DNA from 2 places in the Rossellomorea sp. H136 genome. Region 1 is predicted to be linked to the other one. Evidence: predicted binding sites of a transcription regulator. Region 1 holds the regulator's gene; the other holds the start of a gene.
The links. Region 1 encodes CtsR, which represses protease genes until heat stress. Its sites were predicted from a motif close to ATGGTCAATAAAGGTCAAACA; they were not measured.
Positions count from the first base shown of each region.

Region 1 (9,855 bases):
ATGGCGACATGTGGAGTTGACTGATACTAATCGATCGAGGACTTAACCACAAAGAGTCATTTTTAAATGAACAACAATTGGTCGATATTCGGCTTTCTTGACATCAATTCTTTATCTAGTTTTGAAGGAACAATCCTTCAATTGAATAATTCGTCTGGTGACAATGGCGAAGAGGTCACACCCGTTCCCATGCCGAACACGGAAGTTAAGCTCTTCAGCGCCGATGGTAGTTGGGGGATCTCCCCCTGTGAGAGTAGGACGTCGCCAGGCAAATGTGAAAAGAGTAGCTCATTGAGTTACTCTTTTTTGTGGTTTGAATTTATAAGATTGTAGATTGAACATCAATCCCCTATTCAGCTAAGCTTTGGAAAAGATAATTTAATTAGTTGATAATCATACTAGAGGTTAGGTGATGATTGGTAAAAGACGCATAACACGAAAAACTGACGCAATAATATCCGAAAACGACGCAATTACCACGAATCCACGACTATAAACACTCAGTTCACCTCTGAAAAAAACCAGCTTTGATACAAAAAAAGCATTTTCTATATTCCCCACAGACTAGCCACAACTTTTAAGAAAAGATCCATCCAAATTAATATATTTTTACTCTTTCTTTATCATACACCACCACAATATCCTCTACACTCATCCATCACACTTCAAATCGGCACTCCCTCCAAACATCCCATCCCTAAAAACAACCCCCAGCCCTTACCACCACACTTCCCAACAAAATCTCAATGCCCCATTTCCCTATTTCTATCCAACAATCTCACATTTTCACGTTTAAAACCTTCCTAAAACAGGAAAACTTCTAAGGTCATACTTCATAATTGCAAAGTTTAAAACACGGTTGTATAATTATAGTCAAATATAGTCAAAGTCAAAATGAGGAGGAGGTTTGATGAGGAACATATCCGACATCATTGAACGTTATTTAAAGAATGTTTTAGAACTGAATGAAAGTGAGATAGTCGAGATTAAAAGAAGTGAGATCGCTGATAAGTTTCAATGTGTTCCTTCTCAAATTAATTATGTGATCAATACCCGGTTTACGATAGAACGAGGGTATGTAGTAGAAAGTAAACGAGGTGGCGGAGGCTACATCCGAATCATGAAGGTGAAGGCCCACGATCAAGTTCATCTTATTGACCAGCTAGTAGCTTTAATAACACAGACCATCAGTCAGAATACGGCGGCAGATATTGTGTTTCGATTGGTGGAAGAGGATATTATTTCTGAACGGGAAGCGAAGATTATGCTGAGCGTAATGGACCGTTCGGTGATCATGGTGGATTTACCTGAACGGGATGTATTGAGGGGAAGAATGCTCAGAGCCATGCTGGATACATTGAAGTATGAGTAAGTTTTGAGAGGTGAGTAGGATGGTTTGTCAAGAGTGTAATGAAAGACCTGCAACCCTTCATTTTACCAAGGTGATAAATGGGGAAAAGACAGAGGTTCATTTATGTGAACAATGCGCTCAGGATAAGGGTGAAATGTTTATGTTTGATTCTTCTTCCGGGTTCTCTGTGAACAACCTATTGGCAGGTCTTCTTAATATAGCCCCTGCATTTAAGCAGGCAAAAGAAACAGAAATTCCAAAGACAGAGGTATTACAATGTGAAAAGTGTAAAATGACTTTTCAGCAATTCATTAATGTAGGACGCTTTGGCTGTGCTCATTGCTATGAAACGTTTAAAGATGAACTTACTCCTCTTTTAAAGCGTGTTCATAGTGGCAATGTGGAGCACCACGGAAAGGTTCCGGAACGCATGGGTGGAGCCATTCACATCAAGAAAAAGATTCAGCAGTTGAAATCGGATCTGCAAAGGATGATTGCGGATGAAGAGTTCGAAAAAGCAGCAGAGATACGAGACGAAATTCGCTCCCTGGAGAAAGATGTTCATAAAGAGGGAGGAGATAAAGGATGAGTCTGGAGAAATTTTTACAAAATGCTGTTAGCTCCTGGATGAATGAAGAAGGTCCGAATTCAGATATTGTCCTTAGTTCACGGGTCCGGCTCGCAAGAAACATGACGGCCTTTCGTTTTTCCACTTTATATTCTTCTGAAGAAGCTGAAGAGATCGTGGATCGCGTGAAGGATAAGCTCTCTTTATACCCAAAGAATTTAGGAGAATTAGAATTTTTAGCTACAAGTGAGATTCAGCCTCTCCAAAAGAGGGTATTGATGGAGAAACACCTTATTAGTCCTAACTTAGCTGAAGACACGAATTATGGGGCCGTCCTTCTATCCAGTGAAGAAGATATTAGCATAATGGTAAACGAAGAGGACCATATTCGAATACAGTGTTTATATCCAGGGTTGCAATTGAAGGAAGCTTTACAGAGAGCGAATCAGATTGATGATTGGTTTGAAAGTGAATTTGATTTTGCTTTTGATGAGAAACATGGGTATTTAACGACTTGTCCCACTAATGTGGGGACAGGACTTAGAGCTTCTGTGATGATGCATTTGCCTGGTCTGGTTCTGACCCAGCAATTAAATCGTATCATTCCTGCCATTAACCAATTAGGTCTGGTGGTAAGAGGGATATATGGAGAAGGCAGCGAGGCGTTAGGGAATATCTTTCAGATTTCGAATCAAACGACACTTGGTAAATCAGAGGAAGATATTGTGGAAGATTTATTGAGTGTTGTGAAGCAGATCATTGACAAAGAACACTCTGCACGGGACGCATTAGTTAAAACGTCTAACATACAATTAGAAGATAGGATCTTTCGTTCACTTGGCGTGCTGGAGTACAGTAGAATTATCGAGTCCAAGGAAGCAGCGAAGTGTTTATCGGATGTCAGACTTGGTATAGATTTAGGATACATCAAAGCCATATCTAAGAATATATTGAATGAACTAATGATTTTAACCCAACCTGGATTTTTACAACAATATTCTGGAGGTCCATTGAGACCAAATGAAAGAGATATAAGAAGGTCTTCTTTGATTCGAGAGCGAATTAAGTTAGATAAGGATACATGTGAGGAGGAAAAATAATATGATGTTTGGTCGATTTACAGAAAGAGCACAAAAGGTATTAGCGTTAGCTCAGGAAGAAGCTATTCGTCTGTCGCACAGTAATATTGGTACTGAACATATTTTATTGGGACTTGTCCGCGAAGGTGAAGGGATTGCCGCTAAAGCACTTACGGCGTTGGGACTGAGCCCTGAAAAGATTCAGAAAGAAGTGGAAGGATTGATCGGAAAAGGTACCGAGAAATCTCAAACGATCCATTATACACCCCGAGCGAAGAAAGTGATTGAGCTTTCTATGGATGAGGCTCGTAAACTGGGTCACTCATATGTAGGAACGGAACATATTTTATTAGGGTTGATTCGTGAAGGTGAAGGAGTAGCCGCTCGTGTACTTGGTAATCTTGGAGTCAGCTTAAATAAAGCAAGACAGCAGGTATTGCAGTTACTTGGCAGCAATGATTCAAGTAACCACCAGGGTGGAGGCAATGCAAATGCCAATACGCCTACCCTTGATAGCTTAGCCCGTGACTTGACGTCGATTGCCCGTGAAGGCAGTTTGGATCCGGTAATAGGACGAAGCAAAGAAATTCAGCGTGTCATTGAAGTGCTAAGTCGACGTACGAAGAATAACCCGGTGCTGATCGGTGAGCCTGGTGTAGGTAAGACCGCAATTGCTGAGGGTCTTGCACAGCAGATCATTGCCAATGAGGTTCCTGAGATTCTTCGGGACAAACGCGTCATGACCCTGGATATGGGTACAGTAGTAGCCGGTACGAAATATCGTGGGGAATTCGAGGATCGATTAAAGAAAGTAATGGATGAAATCCGTCAAGCAGGAAACATCATCCTGTTTATCGATGAGCTTCACACATTAATCGGAGCAGGTGGGGCTGAAGGTGCGATTGATGCGTCAAACATCTTAAAACCATCTCTTGCTCGGGGTGAATTACAGTGTATCGGTGCAACGACATTAGATGAGTACCGTAAATATATTGAAAAGGATGCTGCGTTAGAGCGCCGTTTCCAACCAATCCAAGTCAATGAGCCAACGGCAGAAGAGTCCGTTCAGATTCTTAAAGGATTACGCGATCGTTATGAAGCTCATCACCGCGTGTCGATTACAGATGAAGCGATTGATGCGGCAGTGAAACTTTCTGATCGTTACATTTCAGACCGCTTCTTACCGGATAAGGCGATTGATTTAATTGATGAGGCTGGTTCTAAGGTGCGTTTACGTTCTTATACAACGCCGCCAAACTTGAAAGAACTTGAAGCCAAGCTGGAAGAAATCCGCAAAGAGAAGGATGCAGCGGTTCAAAGCCAGGAGTTTGAAAAAGCAGCTTCTCTAAGAGATTCAGAACAAAAGCTTCGTGAAGAGCTGGATGAAACGAAGAACACATGGAAAGAAAAACAAGGCCAGGAAAATACAGAAGTGACCGTTGAAGATATTGCAAAAGTTGTATCGAACTGGACGGGAGTACCGGTATCTAAGCTTGCTCAAACGGAAACGGATCGCTTACTTAAATTAGAGGAAATCCTCCATTCCAGAGTCATCGGTCAATCTGAAGCAGTCGTAGCGGTGTCGAAAGCAGTCCGTCGTGCAAGAGCGGGGCTGAAAGATCCGAAGCGTCCGATTGGTTCCTTTATCTTCTTAGGACCGACAGGAGTGGGGAAAACAGAGCTTGCCCGTGCATTGGCGGAATCTATGTTCGGTGACGAGGATGCCATGATTCGTATTGATATGTCCGAGTACATGGAGAAACATTCGACTTCCCGTTTAGTAGGGTCTCCTCCAGGGTATGTAGGGTATGAAGAAGGCGGCCAGTTAACGGAGAAAGTTCGTCGTAAACCGTATTCCGTCGTTCTATTGGATGAAATTGAAAAAGCACACCCGGATGTATTTAACATTCTTCTGCAAGTCTTGGAAGATGGTCGATTGACGGATTCTAAAGGAAGAACGGTAGACTTTAGAAACACGGTGTTAATTATGACATCTAACGTTGGTGCCCAGTCCCTTAAGAGCAATAAATATGTTGGGTTCAATATTCAAGATGGAAAACAGGATTATAAGGATATGAAAGGCAAGGTAATGGAGGAGCTGAAACGAGCGTTCCGACCAGAGTTCCTTAACCGTATCGATGAAATCATTGTGTTCCATTCCCTTGAAAAAGACCATTTAAAAGAGATTGTGACCTTGATGTCCAACCAATTGACAAACCGCTTGAAAGAGCAGGATATTCATTTAGAGCTTTCAGTTGCTGCTAAAGAAAAAATTGCAGATGAAGGATTCGATCCTGAATACGGTGCGCGTCCACTGCGTCGTGCCATTCAAAAACATGTAGAAGATAGACTGTCTGAAGAGCTATTAAGAGGCAAGGTACTGACAGGACAGAATATATTAATCGATGTAGAAGATAGTGAGTTTGTTGTGAAGGTAAAAGAAGCAGAAGCAGAAGCAGAAGCAGCTAATACTACTACTTAATACAAGAGGTAGAAAAGAGGTACACGTATATGTTTTTCGTGTACCTCTTTTATAATAATAGAGCTTTTCCTGGGCAAATTGTCGGGCCTGAGCGCTGCGCTTTTCTGATTGTCTAGCTCCGGTGGCTAGTCCCTCGAGGTCATAAGTCAATCTCACCAAAAAGGCAAAGACCGCCTTTTCAGCGAGCTCGCCTTATGCTTGTCGGGCCTGAGCAAGCCACCTGCGCTTTTCTTGTAACCATTACATAAAACCGTTACAATCATTCCGAAAGGGTATTTATATGGAATGGTTAGAGTACAAATAGAGTAAAAGAGGAGAAGAATAGATTGGCAAAGAAAAAGACAAAGTTTGTATGTTCATCATGTGGATATGAGTCTGCTAAATGGATGGGGAAATGTCCAGGATGTAACGAGTGGAACACGATGGTGGAAGAGGTTGAGATGACTGGAAAGAAGCCTCGTGGGTCGTTTATGCATTCTGAAAATAGCGGGCCAACTAAAGCAGAGAAGCTTATCTCAATCGAAACAAAGCAAGAACCAAGAGTATTGACCGAGTCAAAAGAGCTGAATCGGGTGTTGGGTGGAGGAGTCGTTCCGGGATCACTTGTGTTGATCGGTGGAGATCCGGGAATCGGTAAATCTACTTTATTGCTCCAGGTTTCTGCCCAGCTGGCTGATCAAAAGCAGAAGGTTTTATATATATCCGGAGAAGAATCCATCAAGCAAACAAAACTTCGGGCAGATCGATTACATGTGAAATCCGATGATCTATATATATATGCAGAAACAAATCTTGAGTTGATTCATCAGACGATTGAACAGATTTCACCTGATTTTGTCATCATCGACTCGATTCAAACGATTTTTCACCCTGAAGTGACGTCTGCTCCAGGCAGTGTTTCTCAGGTAAGGGAATGTACAGCGGAATTAATGAGAATAGGGAAAACAAAAGGCATCGCCATCTTTATTGTAGGGCATGTTACAAAAGAAGGATCAATTGCAGGGCCACGTTTATTGGAGCATATGGTTGATACCGTGCTTTATTTTGAAGGGGAGCGTCATCATTCGTATCGTATTTTAAGGGCAGTAAAGAATCGCTTTGGATCGACGAACGAGATGGGGATTTTTGAAATGAAAGAGCTTGGCTTGGAGGAAGTCGCAAATCCTTCTGAGATATTCCTGGAGGAGCGCTCCCAAGGCGCGGCAGGCTCAACGGTCGTTGCTTCCATGGAAGGTACAAGACCTGTTCTTGTGGAGATACAAGCCCTTGTCACTCCAACCAGTTTCAACAACCCGCGACGGATGGCAACAGGGATTGATCATAGTCGTGTTTCACTCATTATGGCCGTATTGGAGAAACGGGCAGGAATGCTATTGCAGCAGCAGGATGCCTATCTGAAAGTGGCAGGTGGAGTTAAATTGGATGAACCGGCGATTGATTTGGCGGTAGCAGCGAGTATTGCGTCGAGTTTTCGTGATAAAGCGTCAAGTGCCCACGATTGTATCATTGGAGAAGTCGGTTTGACAGGTGAAATAAGAAGGGTTTCGAGGATTGAGCAACGTGTTCAAGAGGCGGCTAAACTAGGTTTTAAACGTGTGATTATTCCCCAAAATAACTTAAGTGGGTGGCAGCCGACTTCTGATATAGAGGTCACAGGAGTATCAAATATAAATGAAGCGCTGGCTATTATTTTAGGAGGATAGGAAATGGAAGATAAGAAGGCAAGAGAGAAGTCCATGTCGGATATTTTACAATTCGTTGCTCCTGGTGCCCCGATCAGGGATGGCATTGATAATGTGCTGAGAGCCAATACAGGGGGACTCATTGTTGTTGGCTACAATGATAAGGTGAAATCTGTACTGGACGGCGGATTTCATATCAATTGCGCTTTTTCTCCTAGCTATCTATATGAGCTGGCCAAGATGGATGGGGCCATCATCCTGAATGAAGCGGGTACGAAGATTATTTTGGCCAATGCACAGCTGGCTCCCGATGTGTACGTTCCTTCCACTGAAACCGGAATGAGACACCGTACGGCTGAGCGGGTTGCAAGACAGACCAATGCCCTTGTTATCGCCATCTCTCAACGGAGGAACGTCATCACCCTGTATCAAGGTAACTTTCGATATGCATTAAAGGACATCTCTGTCATCTTGACGAAGGCCAACCAGGCGATTCAAACATTGGAGAAGTATAAGGTGGTTTTGGATCAGAGCATTTCTAATTTATCAGTGCTGGAGTTTGAGGAGCTTGTGACACAAAGCGACTTGCTGCAAGTTCTTCATCGATTCGAGATGGTTTTAAGGATTAAAAACGAGTTATTGACCTATTTAAGCGAGTTGGGTGTTGAAGGCAGGTTGATCCGCCTTCAGATGAATGAGCTATTGGCGGATATTGAAGATGAGGCGATGCTCATTATAAGGGATTATTCCCAGGAAAGAAATATAAAGCCGTTCGAACTCCTCTATAAATTTCAGGAGCTTGTTCATTCAGAGGTATTAGAGGATAACGTCCTATTAAAACTATTAGGCTATCATGGGTATGTTCATCACGATGATGCCATCTACCCAAGAGGATATCGCGTGTTGAATAAAATTCCCCGGTTACCGATTGTGATCATAGAAAATCTAATAACAAGGTTCGAAACCCTCCCTCATGTAGTGAGTGCTTCAGTGGATGATTTGGATGACGTGGAAGGAATCGGAGAGGTCAGGGCACGGAAAATCAAAGAGGGATTAAAACTGATCAAAGAACAAACGTTTGCCGATCGACAGTTATAGGTATGTGGTCCTGTATGTGCCATATATGGTATAATTGAAGCATTTTCAAAAAATTGACAGTCTCTATAAGACATGTTAGCCTTCACTTAAGGAAGCTAGTTAAGATGGGATAAGTATATCAAAATGGTTTCCATTTTATTAAATTTGAAATTTTCAAGGGCTAAGACGTTTCAAAAATAGTAAATTGTTTATAATGAATAGGAGGAGGTGAGGGAATGTTAAAAAGAATCGTTCAAGCGTGCTTCCTTATCGTCGGGGGAACACTAGGGATTTTTCTTCTTCCCGAATTATTTACCGTCATAAATTTATCAGACATTCCTTTAATAAATAACCCTTATATGACTGCTATATTTGGTGCCATAATCTTTTATATTCTTACGTTTTGGGCAGTCGAGTATGTCGTCAATTTCGTCAAGTGGTTTGAAGATAGTTTAGTAAAAGCTCCAGTAACGGATCTGTTATTTGGCAGTTTAGGACTTATTATAGGTCTTTTTGTTGCGTATCTGTTTGGGATCCCTTTCAATCAAATGGAGATTCCGATTGTCAACACAGTAGTTCCGATTCTATTAACATTGCTTCTTGGATATTTAGGATTTCAAGTTGGCTTTAAGAAAAGGGATGAGCTGGTCGGTTTGTTTGGTACTTCAAATAGGGGTAAGAAAAAAGGGACTGACGAAGATTCTGATGAATCGGGTGTGAAAACCCTGAAGATACTGGATACGAGTGTGATTATCGATGGGCGTATCGCAGATATCTGTCAAACTGGATTCTTAGAAGGAATTGTTGTGATTCCACAGTTCGTGCTGGAAGAACTTCAGCATATTGCGGATTCTTCAGACGTGTTAAAACGAAACCGTGGACGACGCGGGCTTGATATCCTGAATCGAATTCAAAAGGAGCTTCCTGTAGAGGTTCAGATTTATGAAGGTGACTTTGAGGAAATTCAGGAAGTTGATTCGAAGCTGGTGAAATTAGCGAAGCTTACGAATGGGATCGTTGTAACGAATGATTTCAACTTGAACAAAGTATGCGATCTTCAAGGTGTACAAGTATTGAATATCAATGATTTAGCTAACGCCGTTAAACCTGTTGTATTACCTGGAGAAGAATTGAAGGTTCAGGTAATCAAAGACGGGAAAGAACATAACCAAGGGATCGCCTATCTCGATGATGGAACGATGATCGTTGTTGAAGAAGGACGCAATTATATCGGTAAGTACATCGATGTACTCGTAACATCTGTTCTTCAAACCTCTGCAGGCCGGATGATCTTTGCCAAGCCCAAACAATTAGAAAAAGCTTTATAAGTAATCATTGCCCTGACTCTATTTGGGTAAGGTATAATAAATAGTATTACTCGAGTGTTAAAGGAGTTATCGTATGGAATATGAAGTTGTCATTCCGGCTGCAGGGCAAGGGAAACGAATGAAAGCGGGCAAGAACAAACTGCTCCTCGAGCTGAATAGCTGTCCAGTCATTATTCATACACTGCGCGTTTTTGAACATGACTCCCATTGTCAGGGAATCTATTTAGCGATTCATCCATCTGAGCGGAATGCGTTCAAGAGTTTATTAGACCGTTTTGGTATTACAAA
Region 1 covers NZ_CM166371.1:108,370-118,224, forward strand. The annotation lists rRNA gene ACYH0O_RS00560 (23S ribosomal RNA) at 1-50, shown strand, start outside; rRNA gene rrf (5S ribosomal RNA) at 154-270, shown strand; gene ACYH0O_RS00570 (CtsR family transcriptional regulator) at 911-1,372, shown strand; gene mcsA (protein-arginine kinase activator protein McsA) at 1,392-1,940, shown strand; gene mcsB (protein-arginine kinase McsB) at 1,937-3,019, shown strand; gene clpC (ATP-dependent protease ATP-binding subunit ClpC) at 3,021-5,480, shown strand; gene radA (DNA repair protein RadA) at 5,807-7,183, shown strand; gene disA (DNA integrity scanning diadenylate cyclase DisA) at 7,187-8,260, shown strand; gene ACYH0O_RS00600 (PIN/TRAM domain-containing protein) at 8,476-9,567, shown strand; gene ispD (2-C-methyl-D-erythritol 4-phosphate cytidylyltransferase) at 9,641-9,855, shown strand, end outside.

Region 2 (9,855 bases), 1.6 Mb from region 1:
AGTTTTTCGATTACAGCTACATTATAGCCGTCACCTGCAGGATATACAACATCGACACGTTGATTCATTAATCCCTCCAACTTTTCGAAGGCAATATCTTGATCATTCCAGTGATTGGTGTACTCGACAATGAGCTCCGTTTCACTATCTTGGTATTTCACTCCATCTATAAACCCTTGAACCTCAGGTTGCCATTCAAAAGCAGCAATCACCCCGACTATATTCGTATTGGTTTGATAAGCTGCTGTCATGCCTCCGAAGAAGCCCATTGCATAGCCCTTAAATTGTAGGCTTGTTGTATTCTCCTCTGTGGCATCCCCATTAAAGCTTACAAAATGGATGGTGGGATAATCACCGGAAAGGGTGTTAAATATCCCGGAATATTCACTTCCGTGGCCAAACACTAAGGTAACATCATCATCACTGTACTCTTTTACCGCTTGTTTAATTGATGTATCATTTTTTATGCTCTCTTTATAGAAAACGTCTGCATTGTAATCGGATTGAATTTTCAATAATCCTTTGTAACCTTTTGTTCCCCATACTCCATCGCTTACGGTTTCCGGAACCAGTAAACCAACATTTTCTATTTCAACGCTGTCTCCTGTTGAACAACCACTTATTCCAATAAGGAATACAATCATGAAAATGGTGTAAAATTTCTTACTCATGTGCAGCAACTCCTTTAAAGCCCGTGCAGCATCTATAAAAAAGAATCAATAGCAAATTATTACATCATATTTATTTTACCCTCATCCCTATCCACAAGGAAAGAAAAAGTTTTCTTATTCCTGAATTTCATGCAAATGAATGCCCCTTAATTGTTCTTTAATGACCGATTCATGAGACTTGGACGGCTTGACGATAAGCTCTTTTCCATTTGGTTCGGCATCCATTCTGACGGGAGTAAAAGACTTCTTCGTTACATACGATAAGGCTTCCTTCCAGCTTTGATTTGAGAGTGCTTTCACCTTATAGATTTCTCCTGAATTGGATGAATGCTTTATTATAGATCGGGCAGCGTCCTTTACATAGATCGCTCCACTTGGATCATCAATGTATGGAGAGTCACCATCTTCTCCATTTAAAAGTTGAGCGAACAGAAATTCTGTCGGCTGGTGAATTCCGTACAGAGTTGGAAGGTAGAAAACTGTTCCTTCATTGCATTTTTGATCTCTGTCTAGATTGGAATAGATTCGAATGATCGAGAGGGGTTGTTCAATTTTTGACAGCAGCCCTTCTACTTCTGACAAGTAACTTACTTTATCTTCTCTTACCTGATCATAGTATGGAAGGAACACACTGCATCCTGATTGTACTTCCTTATCCCAGTCGTCATAAGGAACATATTGAATGTTTGAGTTCCTTCCAATTCCTAACCACTTTTCCTCTGTTTCTTTTGTTTCATCCACTGCCGTTACGGTCCATCCATTCTCAAGAAGGGCATCACAAAGCTCAAATCCCAAAAACTTTTGAGCGGCAAATACGAATGCATGATTCAAGTCAATCACTCCAATGTGTTTGTTATAACTCTTTCTCATGTAAAGAAAAGTATGAAGCAAATTTCCTTCCCAGAGAAGCACGTTTTTCAGGGAGTACAAAGAACAAATCCGTTGATGTGCCTTTTTCTAAACGCTCCGTATATATATCTTTTATGAGAGTGAATTGATTTTTATAACGATTAAGAGTCGTTGATTGAACAATGTAAAGCGGAATCGAGATATTTTTAAATACTTCGTAGTCCTTCGATTGTTGACTGATGAAGGATTCGCACTCCTCCTCTTTCAATCGAAACGTGTGTGAGAGTTCTTTTATTATCTTTTTATAAAAGAACTTCTGTTCCTTCTCTTGTTCCAGATGATCATATAAAGACACGCAAGGTGCAAGCATAACTGCACTTCTAATGTCCTGCTCCATTTTCGGATAGAGGTCTTTCAATACCAAAGCCCCCATTCCTTCAGCCAATATATGAATCTTTCCATTAATGATTTCATTTCGTTTCACATGCTGATAAAGTCGTTTGGCTAACTGCACGGCTTGATTGCTACCCCAATTCGCTCCGTAAAGATTACTATAATACACAATGTAGCCTTTGGCGGTCAGTTCTTGAATCCACTTGTAACGTGCCTCATGTTGAACCCAAAAGCTGCTCTTATCATCTACATAGTGATGGGAATCTCCTATTACCATTACAGCGAATCCATTTGGGCGTTCAGGATAATGAATCATGCACCACTCTTGCTCTAATTGAAACAATCGCTGATACATTAGAATTTCTCCTTTTACATAGTAAGTCATTATAGTTTATGTAAGGAGACAACATTGGTAAGGGAGATAGCCCAAAGAACCTTTGATATTTGCAAATTTAGTTAAAAAAGAGAGTATCCCTAAAGAGATTTTTACCGGTATATGATAAGGTTTACATTTCACAGATTAGTCATTTATTAATTCATGAACCTGTGGTAAGATAAAAAAGATTGAAATTGGTTAGAACACTCTAATAATGTATTAGTTGATTACATAGGAATGAGGTGACTTGACGTGAGATTTTTCTGGATGTTTTTCTGGGCATTTGCTCTGACTGAAATGTTAACTTACGTTGTAAGTTCAATGAATGGAATTGCTTTTCACTTTGAAACAGGATTAATTATATCGGTTTGTGTAACGATATTAGTATTCCTTATCACGCTTGTTATACCAAACGAGCCAGTCGAAAAGCACTAAAAAAAGCAGCCAAGTCCGGCTGCTTTTTTTATTTATCCTTCTTAATGATCGATATACCGTTCTCTCCTCTGTCGATGGTAATGGTTTCGTTTGACCTGATATTTCCTGCTATCAGTTCTCTTGCCAGTTTGGTTTCGATTTCTCTCTGCAAATACCTTTTCAAAGGGCGTGCACCATAAACCGGATCAAAAGCTTCCTGTGCTATATATTCTTTTGCACCTTCCGTTAATGACAATGATATAAGCTGTTCTTCCACTCGGTTTTGCAAGTCTTCTACTAGCTTATCGATGATCCCTTTTATATTCTCAATGCTCAATGGTTTAAAGAGAATAATGTCGTCTACCCGGTTAAGGAATTCCGGTCTGAAAGAGGAACGAAGCTGACTCATGACCAGATTCTTCGTTTCTATATCAATTTCCTCTTCCCCCTTATTCCGTTCAAGAAGATGAGAGGACCCGATGTTAGAGGTCATAATGATAACCGTGTTCTTACAATCAACTGTCCTTCCTTGAGAATCGGTTATCCTCCCATCATCGAGCATTTGCAGAAGAATATTGAATACTTCTGGATGAGCTTTCTCAATTTCATCAAGTAGGATGACCGAATACGGTTTGCGTCTGATCGCTTCTGTCAGCTGGCCGCCTTCTTCATAACCAACATAACCTGGAGGTGCACCAATCAAGCGTGAAACCGCATGCTTCTCCATATATTCAGACATATCAATCCGAATTATCTGTTCCTCACTATCAAATAACGTGTGAGCAAGTGTCTTCGCAAGTTCTGTCTTCCCTACTCCCGTTGGACCCAAGAAAATGAATGAACCAATTGGACGATTCGGATCTTTAATACCTGCTCTCGCACGAATAACGGCGTCACTTACTAATTGAACAGCCTCATCCTGCCCGATCACCCTTTCATGCAAAATGCGATCAAGTTTTAACAGCTTCTCCCTTTCACCTTCTACAAGCTTAGTGATCGGTATCCCTGTCCATCTTGCTACAATATTTGCCACTTCATCCTCCGTCACTTCTTCACGCAGCAACCGCCCTTCCTGCTCTTTCATCATCTCAGACTCAACAGCAACAAGTTCTTTTTCCATAGCTGGAATCCTGCCGTGACGAAGCTCAGCAGCTTTATTCAGATCATAATCACTTTCAGCTTCTTCGAGTAAACGCCTGAGCTTCTCCAGTTCTTCCCGCTTCTCCTGGACGATCCCTATGCTTTCTTTCTCCTGCTGCCATTTTAACTTCATCGTATTCGCTTTTTCCTTCAGATTGCTTAAATCTTCACGAATTCGATCCAGGCGTTCAAGACTGGCAGAATCCTTTTCATTATTTAAAGCAGCTTCTTCAATTTCCAGCTGCATCACTTTACGTGTCACTTCATCCAGTTCTGATGGCATCGAGTCAATTTCCGTCCTGATCATCGCACATGCCTCGTCGATTAAGTCTATTGCTTTGTCCGGCAAGAAACGGTCGGATATATAGCGATCGGAAAGTCTTGAAGCTGCCACAATGGCCCGGTCATGAATATTTACTCCATGATGAATTTCAAATCGTTCCTTTAAGCCCCTTAGAATAGATATCGTATCTTCCACATTTGGTTCCTGAACGAGTACTTGTTGGAAACGTCTTTCCAAAGCGGGATCCTTTTCAATGTACTTACGGTATTCATTGAGCGTGGTAGCACCTATACAATGAAGTTCTCCCCTCGCAAGCATCGGCTTTAAGATATTCCCCGCATCCATCGCTCCTTCCGTTTTCCCTGCTCCAACAATCGTATGGAGTTCATCAATGAAAAGAAGAATGCGTCCCTCACTCTTTTTCACTTCCTGCAATACAGCCTTTAAGCGTTCCTCAAACTCACCCCTGAACTTGGCACCTGCAACTAAAGAGCTCATATCTAATTCGAAGATGGTTTTATCTTTCAAGCCTTCCGGGACATCTTTTCTGACAATCCGCTGTGCAAGTCCTTCAACGATGGCCGTCTTACCGACACCGGGCTCTCCTATGAGGACAGGATTATTTTTCGTTTTACGGGAAAGGATTCGAACCACGTGGCGGATTTCACTGTCCCTGCCTATGACCGGATCTATTCTTCCCGACTTGACCTCCGCAACAAGATCCCTTCCATATCTTTTCAACGCCTCATATTTCACTTCAGGATTCTGTGTGGTCACCTTGCTCCCTCCTCTAATTGTCTCAATGATCTCCTTAAATTCTTTTTCTGTTACATTGTGTTTTGTTAAGTATGTCGTAACCGGGTGGTTCTTTTGGTTGAATAGCCCAAGGGCAAGATGTTCGATCGAGATATAGTCATCTTTCCATTTAGCCTTTAATGCATCACTATCTTGCATAAGCTGATGGATATCTCTTGCAAAAAACCGGCCATACTGCAGACCATCCCCCTCTACAGAAGGGATTCCGTTTAACTTGTCATCGATCCAATTCTTTAAGTCTTCTACGTCTACTCCTGCACGCTCATAGATCGTTCTGAGAAAACTGTCTTCTGAGCTGAGGAGTGATTTCCACAAATGAAAAAGGGTAATATCTGTATGTAGTCTTTCTTTAGCTGTCTCTCCCGCCAAAGCCAATCCTTCTTGAATGTTGTGAGTCATATTATCAAAATTCATCGTGCTACACCTCGCATTTTGACCTTTATTGACCTTTCCATCTATTATATATCTTTCATGGAAAAAGGAAAAGAAAAAGGAACAAGGAAAGCCTCCTATAGACGTCACCATCCTTACTAAGGTGGGTTGCCGTCACGGCATCCTTGTTCCCTTATGGGGTTAAGGTTTTCTCATATACGTCCATAGACGATTATGGTTGGAGTTTTCAGGAAATCGGTCCCCCGCATTTAATCGTAGTTTCTGCGGATTTTTCACCATACTCCCAGTTTCACCAATTTCGATATATTCACCATTATTAGGTGCTTTTTCTCCAGCTTTGAACTGTCGTGACTGGCCCATTCTTACCCCTCCTTTTCGAAGCGATGCTTCCTTACTATTTTTCTACAAGGCTGAGCATTCATGCATGCCAGATGAAGGATATCAGAATGCTTTATATGATAAACAAGTTACGGTTCGGTTAACATTTGGAAAAAGGCTTTACAGTCTTTCCCTTTATGGTGTTAAATTAAAAACTGTGGAGAAAAAAAGCTTGGAGGAAACACAATGGATTTTTATCTGATTATGAAATATTTATTTTTAGGGATTTTTCAAGGGTTTACTGAACCAATCCCGATTTCATCCAGTGGGCATTTATTATTAGCCCAGCATTTCCTTGGAATCAAGGATGCTACCCTAACATTTGAAATGCTGGTTAATACGGCTTCGTTAGTGGCTGTACTCATTATTTACCGTGAAGATATCATGCGCCTGGTCGTGAATGGCTTAGGCTATTTCAAACATAAAACACCAGAAACGAAACGTGATTTTCATTTCATTGTTTACTTATTGATTGGTACTATCCCTGCCGGGGTGATTGGTGTATTATTTGGTGACGTGATTGAGAAAAATTTAACTTATGTATGGACAGTAGGGGTTACTTTAATTATTACCGGTATTGCCTTGTGGTTAATCCGTAACCTTCGAGGTAGAAAAAACGATGGCGACTTAAATGTGAAAGACGCTATCATTATCGGTCTTGCCCAGGCAGTAGCCCTTATCCCTGGAATCAGTCGTTCAGGTGCAACCATTGTTGCGGCAATGGCAAGCGGGATGAAAGCTGAAACGGCATTACGATTCTCTTTCCTGCTCTATATCCCTGTAAGTGTCGGGGTTATGGTATTCGGAATAAGTGATTTGATCAAGGATCCGAACCTTGCTTCAATGGCCATTCCTTACTTAGTCGCGTTTATTGCGTCTCTTATTGCTTCATACTTCTCTTTAAAATGGTTCATGAATATTATGGCTAAAGGTAACCTGAAATATTTTGCCATTTACTGTGCCGTTGTCGGAGCTGCTGTTTTAATTTTCGCGTAAATCACTTCTAACTGTCTGTTTCCTTTGGTAGGCTTTAAGAATAAGACATTACGATGGAAATGAAGTGATCTCATGAGTGAAAATCTAGAAGTTCCTTCCGGTATTAAACAATTATTTTTCGAGAAAAAAACGTTGAAAACCGTTAAAAAAGGAACTTTCCTGTTTCAAGAGGGGAAACCAGCTCACGAGTTATACTTAATCAAAAGTGGTCGAGTTCAGATCAGCAAAGTGATTCCTGATGGCCGGGAGTTGTCATTACGCATATGTTCAAGTGACGATGTGATCGGGGAGTTAACGTTATTTACCGAAGAAGCTTACTATATGCTCAGTGCAAAAATCCTTGAGGATACGGAGACTTATGTACTTCCTAAAGAAGCCTTTGAAGATAAGCTATCCGGTAATAACGGTCTGACAATCCAATGGCTAAAATGGATTCAAATTCAAAATCAACAAAATCAAACGAAGTTTCGGGATCTGGTTCTTCATGGAAAAAAAGGTGCACTCTACTCAACACTGATCCGTATGTCCAACAGCTATGGAAAAACCGTTGAAAATGGCATACTGATTGATTTTCCGTTAACCAATCAGGAGCTGGCCAATTTCTGTGGTTCCTCAAGGGAAGTCGTGAATCGGTTTACTTAGTGAATTGAAGAAAGACAATATCCTGGTGTGGGAAAAAGGATATTTCACGATACTTGATTTGAATTTTCTCAAAGATGAAATCGATTGTGAAAACTGTCCGGTTTCGATTTGTAGGATTGACTGATGACCGATGCATGAATAAAGCCGAGGATGCAGTAGAGGTACTGCATCCTCGGCTTTTTACTTGTCCAGCTCCGGCGGCTAGACCCTCGAGGTCATAAGTCAAGCCTGACCAGTCGGCTCCGCTTTTCGTGTTACCTAATCCCCAATGCAATTTTAGCATAGCGGGACATGTTGTCTTTGCTCCATGGCGGATTCCAGACGATGTCTACTTCTGTTTCCTTCACTTCAGGGATGTCACTTAGGGCTGTTTTCACTTGATCGACAATGGTACCAGCCAGCGGGCATCCCATTGAGGTAAGTGTCATAGTGACCGTTGCTTTACCTTCTTCATCCAGATCCACGTCATATACCAGACCTAAATTAACAATGTCTATTCCTAATTCAGGGTCAACCACCTGTTCCAGTGCCCCCATCAAATTATCTTTAAGATCTTGATCCATGCTAACACTCCTTTGCTCTCAATACTTGTCCCATTTCTATTTTCACTATTCATCTTAACAAAAGAACGTTTATAAAACAAAACGTTAGGCCGATAGATGCTTCTCAAACCACTCAACAAGCTTTAACACGCCTTCTCTCGTTACTTTATGATCCGCTTTATCATCTTCTATAAATAACAGGTTATCTTCCTGGGATTCATAGTATGGCAGGATGCTTTGGTAGAATTCGTGTGTCAGGTTGAATGGTACAACTTTGTCCCGTTTTCCGTGCCAGAACATTAATGGTCTGCCGCTAAGTTTTTCAGGCTGAAGACTTAAGTCATAATGAGCCAGTTCGCTTATCATGTTTTCTATTTCTTCATCGCTGAATGGAAGTTCATATCCTAATGATTCAACTTGGGCCAACTGAGCTTGAGCAAACTTCACATATGCAGGATTCCCCATCAGCGAGACAGCAGAAGAGATCCAATCATATTGAGTCAACGCTCCAAGTGTGACGATACCACCCATTGAAGTCCCTGCAACTCCGACACCATTATGAACGAGCAATCCTTTTTCTTCAAAATGGCCTTTAATAATCGATAATTCATGAATCGTATTTAAGACGATCTTCCAGAATACTTGTCCTAATTGATGCTCTGATTTGCCTGTCGACCGCTCTCCATGCTCTAAACAATCGGGAAGAATCACTCTAAATCCTTTTTCCGCAAGATAATAGGCGTAATGTAAATTATGCTCCTTGGCACTTGTAAATCCGTGGATAAAAAAGCATACCGGGACTTGCTTATCAATATCCTCTTCTTTTACAAGGTGAAGAAATGGAATGCTTTGAATGGTTGATTTGTCAACTAAGATCATGTGTGGTCTCTCCCTCCTGAATGCATTTCACTTTACTATGATATCCTAGATTTGGTAGTATGTATAATATTTAAATCGTAAGCGTTTGTAAACATTTTTAAATGATATGAAGCTGGGGTGGACAACTTTCAATGTCTGGCGCTAAAATTGCCTTAATACCAATAAGATTGGGGATTTGTATTCATGAACGCACAAGAAAAACATCTGATTGTTCTGGATTTAGACGGAACACTATTAACGGATGAGAAGAAAATCTCATCAAAAACTCTTGATACATTAACAAAAGCACGCATGAAAGGGCATGAGGTGATGATTGCCACAGGCAGGCCTTATCGTGCGAGTGAATTGTATTATCAACAATTAAAGCTAACTACTCCGATAGTAAATTTCAACGGTGCTTTCGTGCATCATCCTATGAATGATGCATGGGGATTGTATCACGAGCCAATGGATTTAAAAGTGGCAAAACAAATCATTGATGCATGTGACGATTTTAAATTCCGCAACATTGTTGCCGAAGTGATGGATGATGTGTATCTGCACTATCACGATGAAAAGATCATAGATGTATTCATGATGGGCAATCCAGCGATCTCAACTGGAGACATCCGAAATGTACTTTCTGATCATCCTACTTCCATGCTCATTCACGCTGAGGAAGAAGATGTTCCCGAGATTCGTGCACACCTGGATAATGTTCATGCAGAATTGATTGACCACCGCCGCTGGGCTGCACCGTGGCACATCATCGAAATCGTTAAATCAGGATTGAATAAAGCAGTCGGAATTGAACGAGTTGCATCATCTTTAAATATTCCGCAAGAACGGATTATTGCATTCGGAGATGAAGATAACGATCTTGAAATGCTTGAATATGCAGGCACTGGAGTTGCCATGGGGAATGCCATTGATCCCCTTAAAGATATTGCCAATGAAGTGACATTTTCGAATCAAGACGACGGGATCGGACGCTACTTGCAAAAACGTTTTAATCTCTAAACCAGAACGTTTTTGGAAGCTGTGGGTATATCTTCTTACTGTATTCCACCACCACTTGAGCCATACTAAAAAGGAGCGCATCAT
Region 2 covers NZ_CM166371.1:1,698,545-1,708,399, reverse strand. The annotation lists gene ACYH0O_RS08620 (BMP family ABC transporter substrate-binding protein) at 1-671, opposite strand, end outside; gene ACYH0O_RS08615 (hypothetical protein) at 786-1,502, opposite strand; gene ACYH0O_RS08610 (hydrolase) at 1,525-2,268, opposite strand; gene ACYH0O_RS08605 (YjzD family protein) at 2,557-2,724, shown strand; gene clpB (ATP-dependent chaperone ClpB) at 2,753-5,356, opposite strand; gene ACYH0O_RS08595 (YjzC family protein) at 5,516-5,695, opposite strand; gene ACYH0O_RS08590 (undecaprenyl-diphosphate phosphatase) at 5,900-6,709, shown strand; partial or broken gene ACYH0O_RS08585 (Crp/Fnr family transcriptional regulator) at 6,782-7,475, shown strand; gene ACYH0O_RS08580 (metal-sulfur cluster assembly factor) at 7,606-7,914, opposite strand; gene ACYH0O_RS08575 (prolyl oligopeptidase family serine peptidase) at 7,999-8,772, opposite strand; gene ACYH0O_RS08570 (Cof-type HAD-IIB family hydrolase) at 8,956-9,771, shown strand.
Region 2: the regulator CtsR is predicted to act here: its motif matches at 5,372-5,392, upstream of clpB (ATP-dependent chaperone ClpB).